DNA from 2 places in the Phaeospirillum tilakii genome. Region 2 is predicted to be linked to the other one. Evidence: predicted binding sites of a transcription regulator. Region 2 holds the regulator's gene; the other holds the start of a gene.
The links. Region 2 encodes PhoB, which activates phosphate uptake and scavenging genes when phosphate is short. Its sites were predicted from a motif close to TNTCATAAAACTGTCA; they were not measured.
Positions count from the first base shown of each region.

Region 1: the regulator PhoB is predicted to act here: its motif matches at 4,602-4,617, upstream of ACFSNB_RS09550 (UDP-2,3-diacylglucosamine diphosphatase).

Region 1 covers NZ_JBHUIY010000016.1:20,255-27,710, forward strand. The annotation lists gene ACFSNB_RS09530 (bifunctional diguanylate cyclase/phosphodiesterase) at 1-1,017, opposite strand, end outside; gene ACFSNB_RS09535 (TerC family protein) at 1,228-1,989, shown strand; gene fdxA (ferredoxin FdxA) at 2,126-2,455, shown strand; gene ACFSNB_RS09545 (glycosyltransferase family 4 protein) at 2,516-3,562, opposite strand; gene ACFSNB_RS09550 (UDP-2,3-diacylglucosamine diphosphatase) at 3,663-4,499, opposite strand; gene ACFSNB_RS09555 (diacylglycerol/lipid kinase family protein) at 4,721-5,659, shown strand; gene ACFSNB_RS09560 (tetratricopeptide repeat protein) at 5,830-7,212, opposite strand; gene ACFSNB_RS09565 (invasion associated locus B family protein) at 7,246-7,456, opposite strand, start outside.
Region 2 covers NZ_JBHUIY010000050.1:4,318-11,773, reverse strand. The annotation lists gene pstC (phosphate ABC transporter permease subunit PstC) at 1-1,021, shown strand, start outside; gene pstA (phosphate ABC transporter permease PstA) at 1,014-2,327, shown strand; gene pstB (phosphate ABC transporter ATP-binding protein PstB) at 2,335-3,126, shown strand; gene phoU (phosphate signaling complex protein PhoU) at 3,144-3,842, shown strand; gene phoB (phosphate regulon transcriptional regulator PhoB) at 3,839-4,567, shown strand; gene ACFSNB_RS16985 (protein adenylyltransferase SelO) at 4,704-6,098, opposite strand; gene ACFSNB_RS16980 (oxidoreductase) at 6,204-7,118, opposite strand; gene ACFSNB_RS16975 (MFS transporter) at 7,145-7,456, opposite strand, start outside.

The sequences.
Region 1 (7,456 bases), on a different contig from region 2:
GGCCAGCCCGGCGAGGAAGGCGAGCCGCTCCTCGTCCTGCATCAGGGCGAAGAAGCGGCCGGATTCCCCCACCAGTTCGGCCGGTTCGAGCCCGAGCACGCTGCGGCAGCCCTCGCTGACATAGGAGAACTCGACCCGCCCGTCCGGCCACAGCACCCGCTGGAACACCATCCCCGGCATGTTGGCGGCGATGGCGCGCAGCCGCTGCTCGGTCTCGCGCAGGGCGGCCTCGGTCTGGCGGCGGCGGGTGACGTCGCGGCCGATGCCGACGAACAGGCGCTGGCCGTCGAGCCGCACCTCGCTGGTCGACAGTTCGAGGGCGAAGGTGGTGCCGTCGCGGCGCAGCCCGGTCAGGTCGCGCGGGCCGCCGCCGACGATGCTGACATTGGACAGGCCGGCGGAATCGAGCAGTTCGGGATGGCGGTGGGCCGGGGCCAGCAGCATCGTCAGCGGCCGGCCCAGCAGTGCCTCGGCCGGATAGCCGAACAGGCGGCGGGCGGCGGCGTTGGCGGAATCGATCCGGCCCTGGGCGTCGAGGATCAGGATCGAATCCTCGGCATGGTCCATCAGCATGTCGAGCCGCAGCTCGGCCCGGCGCTCGTGGGTGGCGTCGATCACCACCCCGCTCCACACCACGCTGCCGTCGGGCTCGCGGCGCGGCAGCGAGGTGCCGCGCAGCCAGCGCACCTCGCCCCCGGCGGTGATGGCGCGGAACTCGTCCTGGCAGCGGGTCAGCGTCGCCGCCGAGCGCCGCACCTCGTCGAGATGGGCCTCGCGGTCGGCCCAGTGGATCACATGCAGGCAGCCGCGGGCATTGACCCCCATCGCCCGGGGGGCGAAGCCGAGCACCGTCTCGACCCCGTCGCTGAACCAGGGATAGTCGATCGCCCCCTCGGGCGACTGGCGGCGGAGGAAGGCGAAGCCGGGCAGACAGGCGAAGAAGCCATCGGACGGCGGGGCGGCGGGCGCCGGCCCGCGCTCCTCGCTTTGTCCTCCCGCCGTGAAGCTGCCCGTCACCCTGTTGGTCTCCCGTTTTCGCCCCGCGATGGCTCCGTCCGTGCGACCGGCTGATGGTAGCCAGGGGCGGCCTGGCAAGCAACCGATACCCGCCGGAGCAAACGGATAAGGCCGCCTCCGGGTTTATCCGGACTCATCCGCGGGTGGATCCGCGGCCTTTTTCGCCTACACTCGCAGCCGACCCGAGTCCCGCCGAGAGGATCCCGTGCGATGATGTGGCTGACCAACCCGGAAACCTGGATGAGCCTTGCCACCCTGACCCTGCTCGAGCTGGTGCTCGGGATCGACAATCTGGTCTATCTGGCGATCGTCTCCAACCGGCTGCCGGAGCATTTGCGGCCGCTCGGCCGCCGGCTCGGGCTGGCCTTCGCGGTGGTGACCCGGCTCGCCCTGCTCGCCACCCTCAGCTGGGTGGCCGGGCTGGTCGCCCCGGTGATGACGGTGTGGGACCATCCGGTCAGCTGGCGCGACATCATCATGATCGGCGGGGGCGTGTTCCTGGTGGCCAAGGCCACCCACGAGATCCACGGCAGCCTGGAGGGCGAGGACGACGAGATCGACCGCGCCGCGCCCCAGGCCCCGGCGGCGGCGGCCACCGCCGGGCTGGCGGCGGTGATCACCCAGATCGCCCTGCTCGACATCGTCTTCTCGCTCGATTCGGTGATCACCGCGGTGGGGATGGCCAGCCATCTCGAGGTGATGGTGGCGGCGGTGCTGCTGGCGACGCTGGCGATGGTGGTGCTGGCCGGGCCGCTGTCGCGGCTGGTCGAGCGCCATCCCACCGTCAAGATGCTGGCACTGGCCTTCCTGCTGCTGATCGGGGTGGCGCTGATCGCCGACGGCACCGGCCACGAGATCCCCAAGGGCTACCTGTATTTCGCGATGGCGTTCGCCCTGGCGATCGAGGTGCTGAACCTGCTGGCCCGGCGCGGCCGGCGCCAGCCGGTGCGGCTGCGCACGCCGCTGCGCTGAGGCGGGCCCCGTCGCCGCGCGGCGGCGGGGCGCCAGGGTTGAGCGGCCCCGGGGGGTGTGCTATCGCTCCCCGACGGCACGAGGAGGTCCCGCCGGGCGGGTTTCCGGTGGGACGAACGGGAAACTGGAGGGAACGATGGCCTACGTCGTCACCGAGAACTGCATCAAGTGCAAGTATCAGGATTGCGTCGAAGTCTGCCCGGTCGATTGCTTCTACGAGGGGGAGAACTTCCTGGTGATCAACCCCGATGAATGCATCGAATGCGGGGTGTGCGAGCCGGAATGCCCGGCCGAGGCGATCGTGCCGGATTCCGACCCCGCCGCCGCGCCGTGGGTCGAGATCGCCCGCCAGTTCGCGCCGCAATGGCCCAACATCACCCGCAAGGGCGAGGTGCCGGCCGACGCCGAAAGCTGGAAGGGCAAGGCGGGCAAGAAGGATCTGCTGTCACCCAAACCGGGGCACTGAGCCCGGCCCCGGCGCGCCCGACCGTCTCCGGGGGAGGGGACGGAACGGGCGGCGGCGGGGTCAGGCCGGCATCGGCTCCTGCCAGCGGGTGGTCTCGAACGGCGCCAGATTCTCGATGAACTGGCGGGTCGAGGCGGCCCACGAAAATTCCAGCGCATAGGCGCGGCACAGCGCCGGATCGGCCTCCAGCGCGGCCAGGGCGGCGGCGCGCAGGTCCTGATCGAGCCGGCCGACCGGGCTCGATCCGATCACGTCGAGCGGCCCCGGCACCGGATAGGCCGCCACCGGCAGGCCCGAGGCCAGCGCCTCGAGCAGCACCAGACCGAAGGTGTCGGTCCGGCTCGGGAACACGAACACATCGGCGGCGGCGTAATGGCGGGCGAGATCCTCGCCGAAGCGGGCGCCGGCGAAATGCACCCCGGGATGGCGCCGGCGCAGGTCCTCGAGCTGTGGTCCGGCCCCGACCACCGCCTTGGTCCCGGGCAGGTCGAGGTCGAGGAAGGCCTGGACGTTCTTCTCCACCGCCACCCGGCCGACATACAGGAAGATCGGCCGGGCCAGTCCGGCGAACGGCCCGGCCTCGCCCCGCGCCTCGGGGCGGGGGTGGAACAGGTCGGTATCGACCCCGCGCGACCAGCGGCCGATGCGGTGGAAGCCGCGTTGCAGCAGTTCCGATTCGATCCCCTGGGTGGCGACCATCACCCGCGACGAGGCGGCGTGGAACCGCCGCATCACCGCGTAGCTGAGCTTGAGCGGCACCCGGAAGCGGGCCTTGATGTATTCGGGAAACTTGGTGTGGTAGGCGGTGGTGAAGGGCAGCCGCCGCCGCAGGCAGTAGCGCCGCGCCGCCCAGCCGAGCGGCCCCTCGGTGGCGATGTGGATCGCGCAGGGCTGGGCCGCCTCGATCAGCCGGGCGACCAGCCGGCCGGGCCGCACCGCGAGACGGATCTCGGGATAGGTCGGACAGGGCAGGGTGCGGAAGCGGTCGGGGGTGACCATCACCACCTCGTGGCCGTCCCGTTGCAGTTCGCGCCGCAGGATGTCGAGGGTACGGACCACCCCGTTGACCTGGGGCAGCCAGGCGTCCGAGACGACGAGAATGCGCATTCCTACTCCTTGCGGCAGGCCGGCCGGCGCGGCGGCCGGGGGAGGGGGGAAAGGGACGGTGGGGGAAGGGGGCGGCGCCCCCGCCGGGGCGGCCATCGCGTCAGGGCGCGGCCACCGGCGGCGCGGCGTCGAGCGGCCGGGCGGCACCGTCGGACAGGGCGGCGTTGTGGAGATAGAGGCCCGGCTCGCGCAGCCAGTGGAGGATTTCCAGGCTGCCGTCGAAATTCTCGACCAGCGCGGTGCAGCTTTCGACCCAGTCGCCGTCATTGCAGTACAGCACGCCGTCGAACTGGCGGATCTGGGCGTGGTGGATGTGGCCGCACACCACCCCGTCGGCCTGGCTGCGCCGGGCCTCCTCGGCCATCGTCTCCTCGAAATTGGCGATGTACTGGACCGCGTTCTTGACCTTGTGCTTGAGGTAGGCCGACAGCGACCAGTAGGGGAAGCCGAGGGCGCGCCGCACCACGTTCAGCCAGTGATTGAGCGACAGGGCCAGGGTGTAGGCGCCGTCGCCGAGATGGGCCAGCCATTTGGCGTGCTTGACCACCCCGTCGAAGGCGTCGCCGTGGATGATCAGCAGCCGCTTGCCGGCGGCGGTCTGGTGGATCGCGCTGGTGGCGACGCGGATGTCGCCGAACAGCATGCCGTGATAGTCGCGGGCGAATTCGTCGTGGTTGCCGGGGACGAACACCACGCGGGTGCCCTTGCGCGCCTTGCGCAGCAGTTTCTGCACCACGTCGTTGTGGCTCTGCGGCCAGTACCAGGATTTGCGCAGCCGCCAGCCGTCGATGATGTCGCCGACCAGATAGAGGGTGTCGGATTCGCAGCTTTTCAGGAAGTCGAGCAGATCCTCGGCCTTGCTGCCGCGCGTGCCGAGATGGATGTCCGAGATCCAGATGGTCCGGTAACGCCGCTTGATTTCGGTGTTGGCGTTCATGAATCCACCTGTCCTGGGTTGGTCTGGGAGAAGAAGGGGCAGGGGGGTTCTAGTGTGTCGTGGGGTCGGTTGTACATATCGAACCCTGTGTCCCGGGGCAAAATTCATCAAAGTGAAGGCGGAGGGTCACAATTATTTCACTGAGGATTCGCTGGCGTTGTTTGGTATACCGAATCCCCATGTTGGCATTACGCATGACCGAGCCCCCCGAAGCTCCCGCGATGTCGCCCCCGCCGCGCCGGGTGCTGATCGTCCACAATCCCACCGCCGGCCGGCACAAGCGGCGGCGCCTGCTCCGCGTGGTCGAGCGGCTGGAACGGCTGGGCTGCGCCGTCACCGTCGCCGAGACCACCTGCCGGGGCGATGCCGAAATGATCGCCGCCCGCGCCACCCGCGCCGATTACGATGCGGTGGTGGCGGCCGGCGGCGACGGCACCGTCAACGAGGTGCTGAACGGACTGGCCCTGGTCGAGGGCGGTCCGGCGCTGGGGGTGATCCCGCTCGGTACCGCCAATGTGCTGGCCTGCGAGATCGGCCTCGCCCCGCGCGACGCCGACCAGATCGCCCGCGCCATCGCCTTCGGCCCGGCGCGGCGGGTTCATCTCGGCCTCGCCAACCGCCGCCGTTTCCTGCTGATGGCCGGGGCCGGGCTCGACGCCCACGTCGTCGCCGGGGTCAACATCGCGCTGAAGCGCCATGCCGGCAAACTGGCCTATGTGGTCGAGGGGCTGAAACAGGCGGTCGGCTACGATTTCCCGGTGCTGACCATCCGCGCCGACGGGGTCGCCTATGAGGGGCGGATGGCGGTGGCCTGCAAGGGACGGTTCTATGGAGGGCCGTTCGTCGCCGCCCCCGACGCCGATCTCGAAGCCCCCCGGCTGGAGGTCTGCATCCTCCCCGCCGCCGGGGTCACCGGCATGCTGCGCTACGGCCTCGCCCTGCCGCTGGGCAAGCTGCCCGAACTGCCCGAGGTCCAGGTGGTGTCGGCCCGCTCGATCGTCATCACCGGCCCGCGCGGTGCCCCGGTCCAGGGCGATGGCGACATCGTCGCCCGCCTGCCGGTCGAAATCACCATCGCCGACGAAACCGTCGATCTGATCTGCCCGCTGGCGGTGCGCGGCCCCGCCTTGCGCGCCTCGGCCGCGTTGGAACGGGCCTGACGCTCACGCGGGCTCCCGCCCGCACCCGGCCGGGGCGATGCCCCGGACCCCCTTCCTGTTTATTGAGTCATCAATCAAAGAAATGAGGGAGTCGGGGAGCTTTGCTTCCCGAGCGGGCCGGCGGGCGGCAGCCCGCCTGATTCTCGAAGCGCGCGGGGCGGCAGCCCGCGTTACAGCGCGGCGGCGAGGGCGGCCAGCACGCCGTCCCAATCGCCGGCCTGTTGCTGACGGAACAGGCGCAGGCTGGGGTACCACGGCGTGTCGGGGCGGTCGAGCAGCCAGCGCCAGTCCGGCACCCGGGGCAGCAGCAGCCAGGTCGGCAGGCCGAGCGCGCCGGTGAGGTGGGGCAGCGAGGTATCGGTCGAGACGATCAGGTCGAGCGCGGTGGCGATCGCCCCGGTATGGTCGAAATCGCCCACCACCGCCGACAGGTCGAGCACCTGTCCGGCCGCCGCCGCCAGCGCGGCGCGATCCTCCGGGCGGGGATCCTTTTGCAGCGCGAACAGGGTGATGCCGGGGCGCGACAGCGCCGCGATCAGGGCGGCGACCCGGCCGGGGGCGAAGGAGCGGGCATGGTCGGCCTGATAGGCCGGATTGCCGGCCCAGGCGATCCCGATCTTGAGCCCGCCGAGCCCGCCCAGCCGCCGGCGCCATTCCGCCACCGCCGCCGGATCGGGCACCAGATAGGGCACCGGGCCGGGCAACTGGTCGAGGCCGATGTCGAAGCGGTGGGGCAGGCTGCCGAGCGGACAGTGGAAATCGACCGGCGGCAGCGGCTCGCCCTTGCGCAGCACCTGGGCGCAGGGGAACGAGCGGGCGATCAGTCCGGCCAGCGGCGGCTGCACCTCCAGCACCAGCCGTGCTCCCGCCGCCTCCAGCCGGGCGGCGAAGCGGACGAACTGGATCGTGTCGCCCAGCCCCTGTTCGGCATGGAGCAGGAGGGTGCGGCCGAGCGGATCCTCGCCCTGCCAAGGCGGGCAGGGGAAGGCGCGGACCGTCCGCCACATCACCCCGGGGCGGGTGCGCCACTCATATTCTTCCCAACCCCGGCGCAGGTCGCCGTCGAGCAGCCGCAGCCGGGCCAGGGTGAAATGGGCCGGGGCGTCGGTCGGGTTGCGCGCCAGCGCGGCGGCGGTCATTTCCCGCGCCGGCTCGATCTCGCCCTTGGCCAGCAGCGCGGCGGCGAGCGGGGCATAGGCGCCGGCACCGTTGGCCCCCAGCGCGATCGCCTGCCGGTGGGCCTCGATCGCGGCATCAAGCTCGCCCCGGTCGCACAGGGCGGCGCCCAGGCAGCTATAGGCCTCGGCCCGGGCCGGGTCGCAGGCGATCGCCTGACGGTGGGCGGCGATCGCGGCGTCGATCTCGCCTTCGAACCGCAGGATCGAGCCCAGCATCGAATAGGCGCCGGCGAATCCGGGCCGGGCCTTCACCGTCGCCAGCAGGCTCTCGATCGCCTCGGCGTTGCGGCCCTGATGGACCAGGGCGCGGGCCTGTTCGATCTCGGGGTCGGGGGCGTCGACGTCGTCCGCCGTCCGATCGCCGAGGTCCGCCATCGCCCTGCTCCCTTTAATCCGGTCTGTCCCGTGCTATCGTTTCAGCGCGTCGAGCGCCGGGCCGAATCCCTTCAGCGAGGCGGTGATCGCCACCGTCTTGTCGGCGCCGAACGGCATCACCGCGAAGGCGAGATGGTGGGCGTGGCGCAGGCGGTCGAGGGTGGCGTCGTCGAGCCGGATCGTGCCGAGGCAGCCGACCGGCACGCATTGCTGGATCCGGATCGGCTGCGGCGGCTGGTCGTCG
Region 2 (7,456 bases):
GCTCGCCCTGCGCGAGACGATGTTCGCCACCGTCGCCGCGCTGGCCCTCGGCGTCGCCGTCGCCGGTCTGGCCTGGGCCCGCACCCGGGTCCATCGCGACCTGCGCGCCCGCAACCGGGTCGAACGGGTGGTGACGATCGCGCTGATGATCTCCTCGACCGTGGCGATCTTCACCACCATCGGCATCGTCCTGTCGCTGCTGTTCGAATCGCTGCGCTTCTTCCAGTTCGTGCCGCTGACCGACTTCCTGTTCGGCACCTCGTGGAGCCCGCAGACGGCGATGCGCGCCGGCCAGGTCGGCAGTTCGGGCGCGTTCGGCGCGGTGCCGCTGTTCACCGGCACCCTGCTGATCGCCGGCATCGCCCTGGTGGTGGCGGTGCCGATCGGGCTGCTGGCCGCGATCTACATGGCGGAATACGCCCTGCCCCGCTTCCGCGCGGTGGTCAAGCCGCTGCTCGAGGTGCTGGCCGGCATCCCCACCGTGGTCTACGGCTTCTTCGCCGCCCTCACCGTCGCCCCGTTCGTGCGCGACACCGGCCTCGCCCTCGGCCTCGACGTCGCCTCGGAAAGCGCGCTGGCCGCCGGGCTGGTGATGGGGATCATGATCATCCCCTTCGTCTCCTCGCTGTCGGACGACGTCATCACCGCCGTGCCGCAATCCCTGCGCGAGGGTGCCTACGGCCTGGGCGCCACCAAGTCCGAGACGATCAAGCAGGTGGTGCTGCCCGCCGCTTTGCCCGGCATCGTCGGCGGCGTGCTGCTGGCCGCCTCGCGCGCGATCGGCGAGACGATGATCGTGGTGATGGCCGCCGGGCTGGCCGCCAACCTCACCGCCAATCCGCTCAAGGCGGTGACCACCGTCACCACCCAGATCGTCACCCTGCTGGTCGGCGACCAGGAATTCGACAGCCCGAAGACCCTGGCGGCCTTCGCCCTCGGCCTCGCTCTGTTCACCATCACCCTTTCGCTCAACGCCGTGGCGTTGCACATCGTCAACAGGTACCGGGAAAGATATGACTGACACCACCCAGGCCGCCGCGTTGGCCGCCGAGCGGACCAGCGCCGACACCGTCGCCGCCCGGCTGAAGCGGCGCCATGCCGCCGAACGCCGCTTCCGCGCCGTCGGACTGGGCGCGGTGCTGTTCGCCCTTGGCTTCCTCGGCATCCTGCTCACCACCATCCTCGGCAACGGGATGTCGGCCTTCCTCTCGACCTACGTCAAGGTCGAGGCCAGCTTCGACCCGGCCCTGCTCGGGATCGAGGGCGCCCCCACCGCCGAGACCATCGCCGCCGCCGATTATCGCGCGGTGATCCGCCAGGGGCTGGCGCGCGCCTTTCCCGAGGCGCAGAGCCGCACCGAGCAGCGCCAGTTGATGGGGTTGGTGTCGAGCGGGGCCGAGGCCGACCTGCGGTCGATGCTGCGCGATGACCCGGCCCTGCTCGGCCAGACCCGCGAGGTCTGGCTGCTGGCCAACGACGACATCGACATGGCGGTCAAGGGCCACGCCCCGCGTCAGGCCGGCGTTCCCGGCAGCCGGCTGAGCGAGAACCAGTTGCGCTGGCTGAGCGCGCTCGAGGCGCGCGACGCGGTCAAGACCCGCTTCAACACCATCCTGTGGACCTCGGGCGATTCGCGCCAGCCGGAACTGGCCGGGTTGTGGGGGGCGATCGTCGGCTCGGTGTTCTCGCTGACCATCACCCTGCTGGTCAGCTTCCCGCTCGGGGTCGCCACCGCGGTCTATCTGGAGGAATTCGCCCCCAAGAACCGCTGGACCGACCTGATCGAGGTCAACATCAACAATCTGGCGGCGGTGCCGTCGGTGGTGTTCGGCCTGCTCGGGCTCGCGGTGTTCCTCAACGCCTTCGGCATGCCGCGCTCGGCCCCGCTGGTCGGCGGTCTGGTGCTGGCGCTGATCTGTCTGCCCACCATCATCATCGCCGCCCGCGCGGCGATGAAGGCGGTGCCGCCCTCGATCCGCGAGGCCGCCGCCGGGCTCGGCGCCTCGCGGCTCCAGGTGGTGGTCGATCACGTCCTGCCGCTGTCGATGCCGGGAATCCTGACCGGCACCATCCTCGGCATGGCCCACGCCCTGGGCGAGACCGCGCCGCTCTTGATGATCGGCATGGTCGCCTTCATCGTCGACATCCCGGCCACCCCGCTCGACCCGGCGGCGGTGCTGCCGGTCCAGGTCTATCTGTGGGCCGACAGTCCCGAACGCGCCTTCGTCGAGCGCACCTCGGCCGCGATCATGGTGCTGCTGCTGTTCCTGGCGGCGATGAATCTTGTCGCGATCCTGCTGCGCAAGAAATTCGAAAGAAAGTGGTAGCCGTCTCATGAACAGCCCGGTCAACCCCCGCGCCATCGAGGGCCGCGCCAAGATCTCGGCCCGGGGTCTCAACGTCCATTACGCCGAAAAGCACGCGCTGCATTCGGTCGATCTCGACATCCATTCCGGCGAGGTCACCGCGCTGATCGGCCCGTCCGGCTGCGGCAAATCGACCTTCCTGCGCTGCATCAACCGGATGAACGACATGGTCGAGACGGCGCGGGTCAGCGGCCGGCTGACCATCGACGGCGCCGACATCTACGATCGCGGCCTCGACGTGGTGCAGTTGCGGGCGCGGGTGGGGATGGTGTTCCAGAAGCCCAATCCCTTCCCCAAATCGATCTACGACAACGTCGCCTACGGTCCGCGCATCCACGGCCTCGCCCGCGACCAGGAGGAACTGGACGAGATCGTGATGACCAGCCTGGAAAAGGCCGGCCTGCTGGGCGAGGTCAAGGACCGGCTGACCGAATCCGGCACCGGCCTGTCGGGCGGGCAGCAACAGCGGCTGTGCATCGCCCGCGCCATCGCGGTCGGCCCCGAGGTGATCCTGATGGACGAGCCCTGTTCGGCGCTCGACCCGATCGCCACCGCCAAGGTCGAGGAACTGATCGACGAGCTGCGCGACAATTACACCATCGTGATCGTCACCCATTCGATGCAGCAGGCGGCGCGGGTGTCGCAGCGCACCGCCTTCTTTCATCTCGGCAAGCTGATCGAGGTCGGCGACACCGAACAGATCTTCACCAATCCGCAACAGCCCCTGACCCAGGGCTACATCACCGGCCGCTTCGGATAATCACGGGAGGGCCGCGCATGGAAGAAGTGCATACCGTCAAATCCTACGACGAGGAACTGGCCCACCTGACCGGGATCATCGCCCGGATGGGGGGAATGGCCGAGGCCCAGCTGACCGCCGGGCTTCAGGCGCTGGCCCGGCGCGACGACGACCTCGCTCAGCGGGTGGTGGCCGGCGACGCCCGCATCGACGAACTCGACCGCGAGGTGCAGAGCTTCGCCGTCCGCCTGCTGGCGCTGCGCCAGCCGATGGCGGTCGATCTGCGCCAGATCGTCGGCGCCCTCAACATCTCGGGCGAGATCGAGCGGGTCGGCGATTATGCCGCCAACCTCGCCAAGCGGGCGTTGGTGCTCAACCGCGCCGGCATCACCGCGCCGGTGGCCGGGGTGGTGCGGCTGGGTGAGATGGTGCGCGGCCTGCTGAAGGACGTGCTCGACGCCTATCTCGAAAAGGACCTGACCAAGGCGCTCGGGGTGTGGAGCCGCGACGAAGAGGTCGACGCGATGTACAACGCGGTGATGCAGGATCTGATCACCCTGATGACCGAGGATCCCGGCACCATCGCCACCGCCACCCACCTGTTGTTCATGGCCAAGAACATCGAACGAATCGGCGACCACGCCACCAACATCGCCGAGGCCCTGCATTACCAGATCCTCGGCACCTCGCCGGCCGGTTCGCGGCCGAAGGGAAACACCGTCGGAGGACCGGAATGAGCCAGCGCGACCCCAACCCGGCCGGGCAGGCCAAGCCGCTGATCCTGATCGTCGAGGACGAAGCCTCGCTCGCCACCATGCTGCGCTACAACCTCGAGAAGGAGGGGTTCCGCGTCTGCGAGGCCGGCGACGGCGAGGAGGCGCTGACCCTGGTGGCGGAACGCCGGCCCGATCTGGTGCTGCTCGACTGGATGCTGCCGGCGCTGTCGGGGATCGAGGTCTGCCGCCAGTTGCGGCGCAAGCCGGCCACCCGCGACCTGCCGATCATCATGCTGACCGCGCGCGGCGAGGAAAGCGACAAGATCCGCGGCCTCAACACCGGGGCCGACGATTACCTGACCAAGCCGTTTTCGCTGCCCGAACTGATGGCCCGCACCCGCGCCCTGCTGCGCCGGGTCCAGCCGGTGCCGCAGAAGGGCCAGCTGGCCTGGGGCGACATCAGCATGGACCTCGCCGCCCACCGCGTCTCCCGCGCCGGCCGGCCGATCCATCTCGGCCCGACCGAGTTCCGCCTGCTGCAATTCTTTCTCCAGCATCCCGGCACGGTGTTCTCGCGCGAGGAACTGCTCGACGCGGTGTGGGGGCCGGACATCTATGTCGAGCCGCGCACGGTGGACGTCCATATCCGCCGCCTGCGCAAGGCGCTCAACTGCGACACCGAAAGCGACATCATCCGCACCGTCCGCGCCGCCGGCTACGCCCTCGACGCCGAATCCGCCGCCTGATTGCCCGGGCTCCGCCCGGACCCGCCAAGGGCCGCAAGGCCCTTGGAACCCTTTGATTGTCCTTCGGAACCCCGACCATCGACGGGATCCAAGGGCCCCCGGCCCTTGGCGGGTGCGGGCAGAGCCCGCCTCTTCCTCAGGTGCCGCAGAAGGTGCGGTGGGGCGGCGCCTCGGGCGGCGGCGGGGCCTGATAGGCCTCCAGCCCCGGCCGGGTCCGGTAAGGCTCGGCCAGCACCGCCAGCAGCCGCTCGAACGGGGCCAGATCGCCCGCCTCGGCCGCCGCCAGCGCGTCCTCGACCCGCTGGTTGCGCGGGATGTAGGCCGGATTGTGCCGCCGCATCAGGTCGACGACCGGAGCGCGGGCGCGCCAGCGTTCGCCCCAGCCCTGCGGCAGCGGCGGATCGGGATCGTCGCTCAGGGCGCGGAAGGTATTGGTGTAATCGGCGCCGGTGCGCTGCATCCAGTCGAGCAGTTCGGCAATCAGCGCCTCGTCGCCGGGCTGGAGCGCGGCCAGGCCGAGCTTGCCCCCCAGCATCGCCCGATGGCGCGCCGTCACCGTGGCGCCGAACCCCTCGATCACCGCCTCGGCCCGCGCCAGCCCGTCGGGATCGAGCGGCAGCAGCGCCTCGGCCAGCCGGGCAAGGTTCCACTGCGCGCAGGCCATCTGGTTGCCGAAGGCGTAGCGGCCGCCATGATCGATCGAGCTGAACACCATCGCCGGGTGGTAGCGGTCGAGGAAGGCGCACGGGCCGTAATCGATCGTCTCGCCGGAAATGGTCATGTTGTCGCTGTTCATCACCCCGTGGACGAAGCCGACCCGCATCCAGCCGACCACCAGATCGGCCTGCCGGTCGGCCACCGCCGCCAGGAAGGCCCACGGCAGGTCGTCGCGACCGGCGAGGCCGGGATCGTGCCGCGCCACCGCGTAATCGAGCAGCGCCCGCAGCTCGGCCGCGCCGCGCCGCGCCGCATATTCGAAGCTGCCGACCCGCAGATGGCTGGCGGCGACCCGGGTCAGGATCGCCCCGGCCAGCGGGGTCTGGCGCAGCACCGTCTCGCCGGTCGTCACCACCGCCAGGGCGCGGGTGGTGGGCAGGCCGAGGGCGTGCATCGCCTCGCCGAACAGATATTCGCGCAGCATCGGCCCGAGCGCGGCGCGACCGTCGCCGCCGCGCGAATAGGGGGTACGCCCCGCCCCCTTCAATTGGAGATCGACCCGGCCGCCATCGGGGCGGAGATGCTCGCCGAGCAGGATCGCCCGCCCGTCGCCGAGGACGTTGAAAAAACCGAACTGATGGCCGGCATAGGCCTGGGCCAGCGGTTCGGCCCCCTCGGGCAGGCAATTGCCGGCGAACAGCGGCGCCGCCTCCCCCGCCTCGCCGAGGGCAGGGTCGAGCCCCAGCTCGGCGGCGAGGGCGTGATTGAACCGCACCAGCCGGGGCGCGGCGACCGGACTCGGCCCGATCCGGGTGTAGAGCGTCGGCGGCAGGCGGCCATAGCTGTTGTCGAAGCGCCAGCAAGGCTGCGGCATCATGGCTCTCCCAAGTCTGCTTTTCAGACTTAGTCTAATGCCAAACCTCGCCGAAGACCAGGAACGAGGCGTCCCCCCCCCGACAGACGCTCAGCCGAGGATCGCTCAGCCGGGGCCGTCGCTGGCGGCGGCCAGCAGCGGCACGACCAGATCGCTGATCGGCGTCGGGATGCCATGGAAGCGGCCATAACGCTGCACCACCCCGTTGCGGATGTCCCATTCGAGCGGGCGGCCGGCCTCCCGGTCGGCGAGGATCGAGCTGCCCATGTCGGCCGGCAGAGCCTGGAACTGGGCCAGGATCTCTTGCGCCACCGCGTCGCCCAGCACCGCGCCCTCCGCCCGCGCCACCGCCAGGCCTTCCCGCAGATAGGCCAGCGCCAGCCCGGCGATGTCGGCGCGGGAGAACATCGCGGCGCGGCGCCCCGCCAGCACCATCAGCCCCGCCACCGCGTTCTGGAGCAGCTTGCGCCAGGCCAGGGAGGTGAAATCGGCAGCGGCGGCGAGCTCGACCGCGCAGCGCGTCCCCTGCAACGCCGCCACCACCACGCCGACCGCCGGCGTCTGTGGCAGGGTGAGGCGGGGCTTGCCGCGCAGCCAGACCGAACCGTCCGGCTGGCGTTGGGCGGGGAACCACACCACCGAGGGCAGCACCGGGCTGCCGGGCAGGGAGGGGGCGATGCGCCTTTCCTGCTCGACGCCATTCTGCAACACGCAGACCACGGTCCGCGCGTCGCACAAGGCGGCAAACCACGGCGCCGCCGCCTCGATCTGGGTTGCCTTGACCGCGACGAAGAGCAGATCGACCGTGGTTTCGATCGTGGCCGGATCGGTCCGCACCGGCCCCGGAACCAGAAGGTCGCCGCCGTCGCCGCGCAGGGTCAGCGACGGCAGCGCCGTGCGGCCACACAGCATCGGGGTGCGGCCGGCCTCGTGCAGCGCGGCGGCGATGGTGGTGCCGATCGCCCCCGGACCGAGCAGGGCGATGGTGGGCGCAATGGTGGGAAGCGGAGGGGGGGCCATCGTGATGGATACCTGCGGTGTGGGGGTTATCGGGGGGTCTGGCGGCGGGGCAGATGGGGCCGCAGCATCAGCACCAGCGGCAGGATCAGGACGGCGGTCGCCGCCGTGGCCAGCACGCCGATCGTCCGGGTGCCGTGGTCGGCGATCGCGCCATACAGGATCGGCGCGATCCCGCCCGCGCCGATCACGCAGGTGTAGAAGATCGCGAAGGCCCGGCTCCGGTCGCCCCGGGCCAGCTCGGGCACGGTGCCGTACAGAACCGAGGAGGTGCCGTTCAGCACGAGGCCGAGCCAGGGCAGCAGGACGAGGGTCGGCAGCAGCGGGGTGACCAGCGTCGC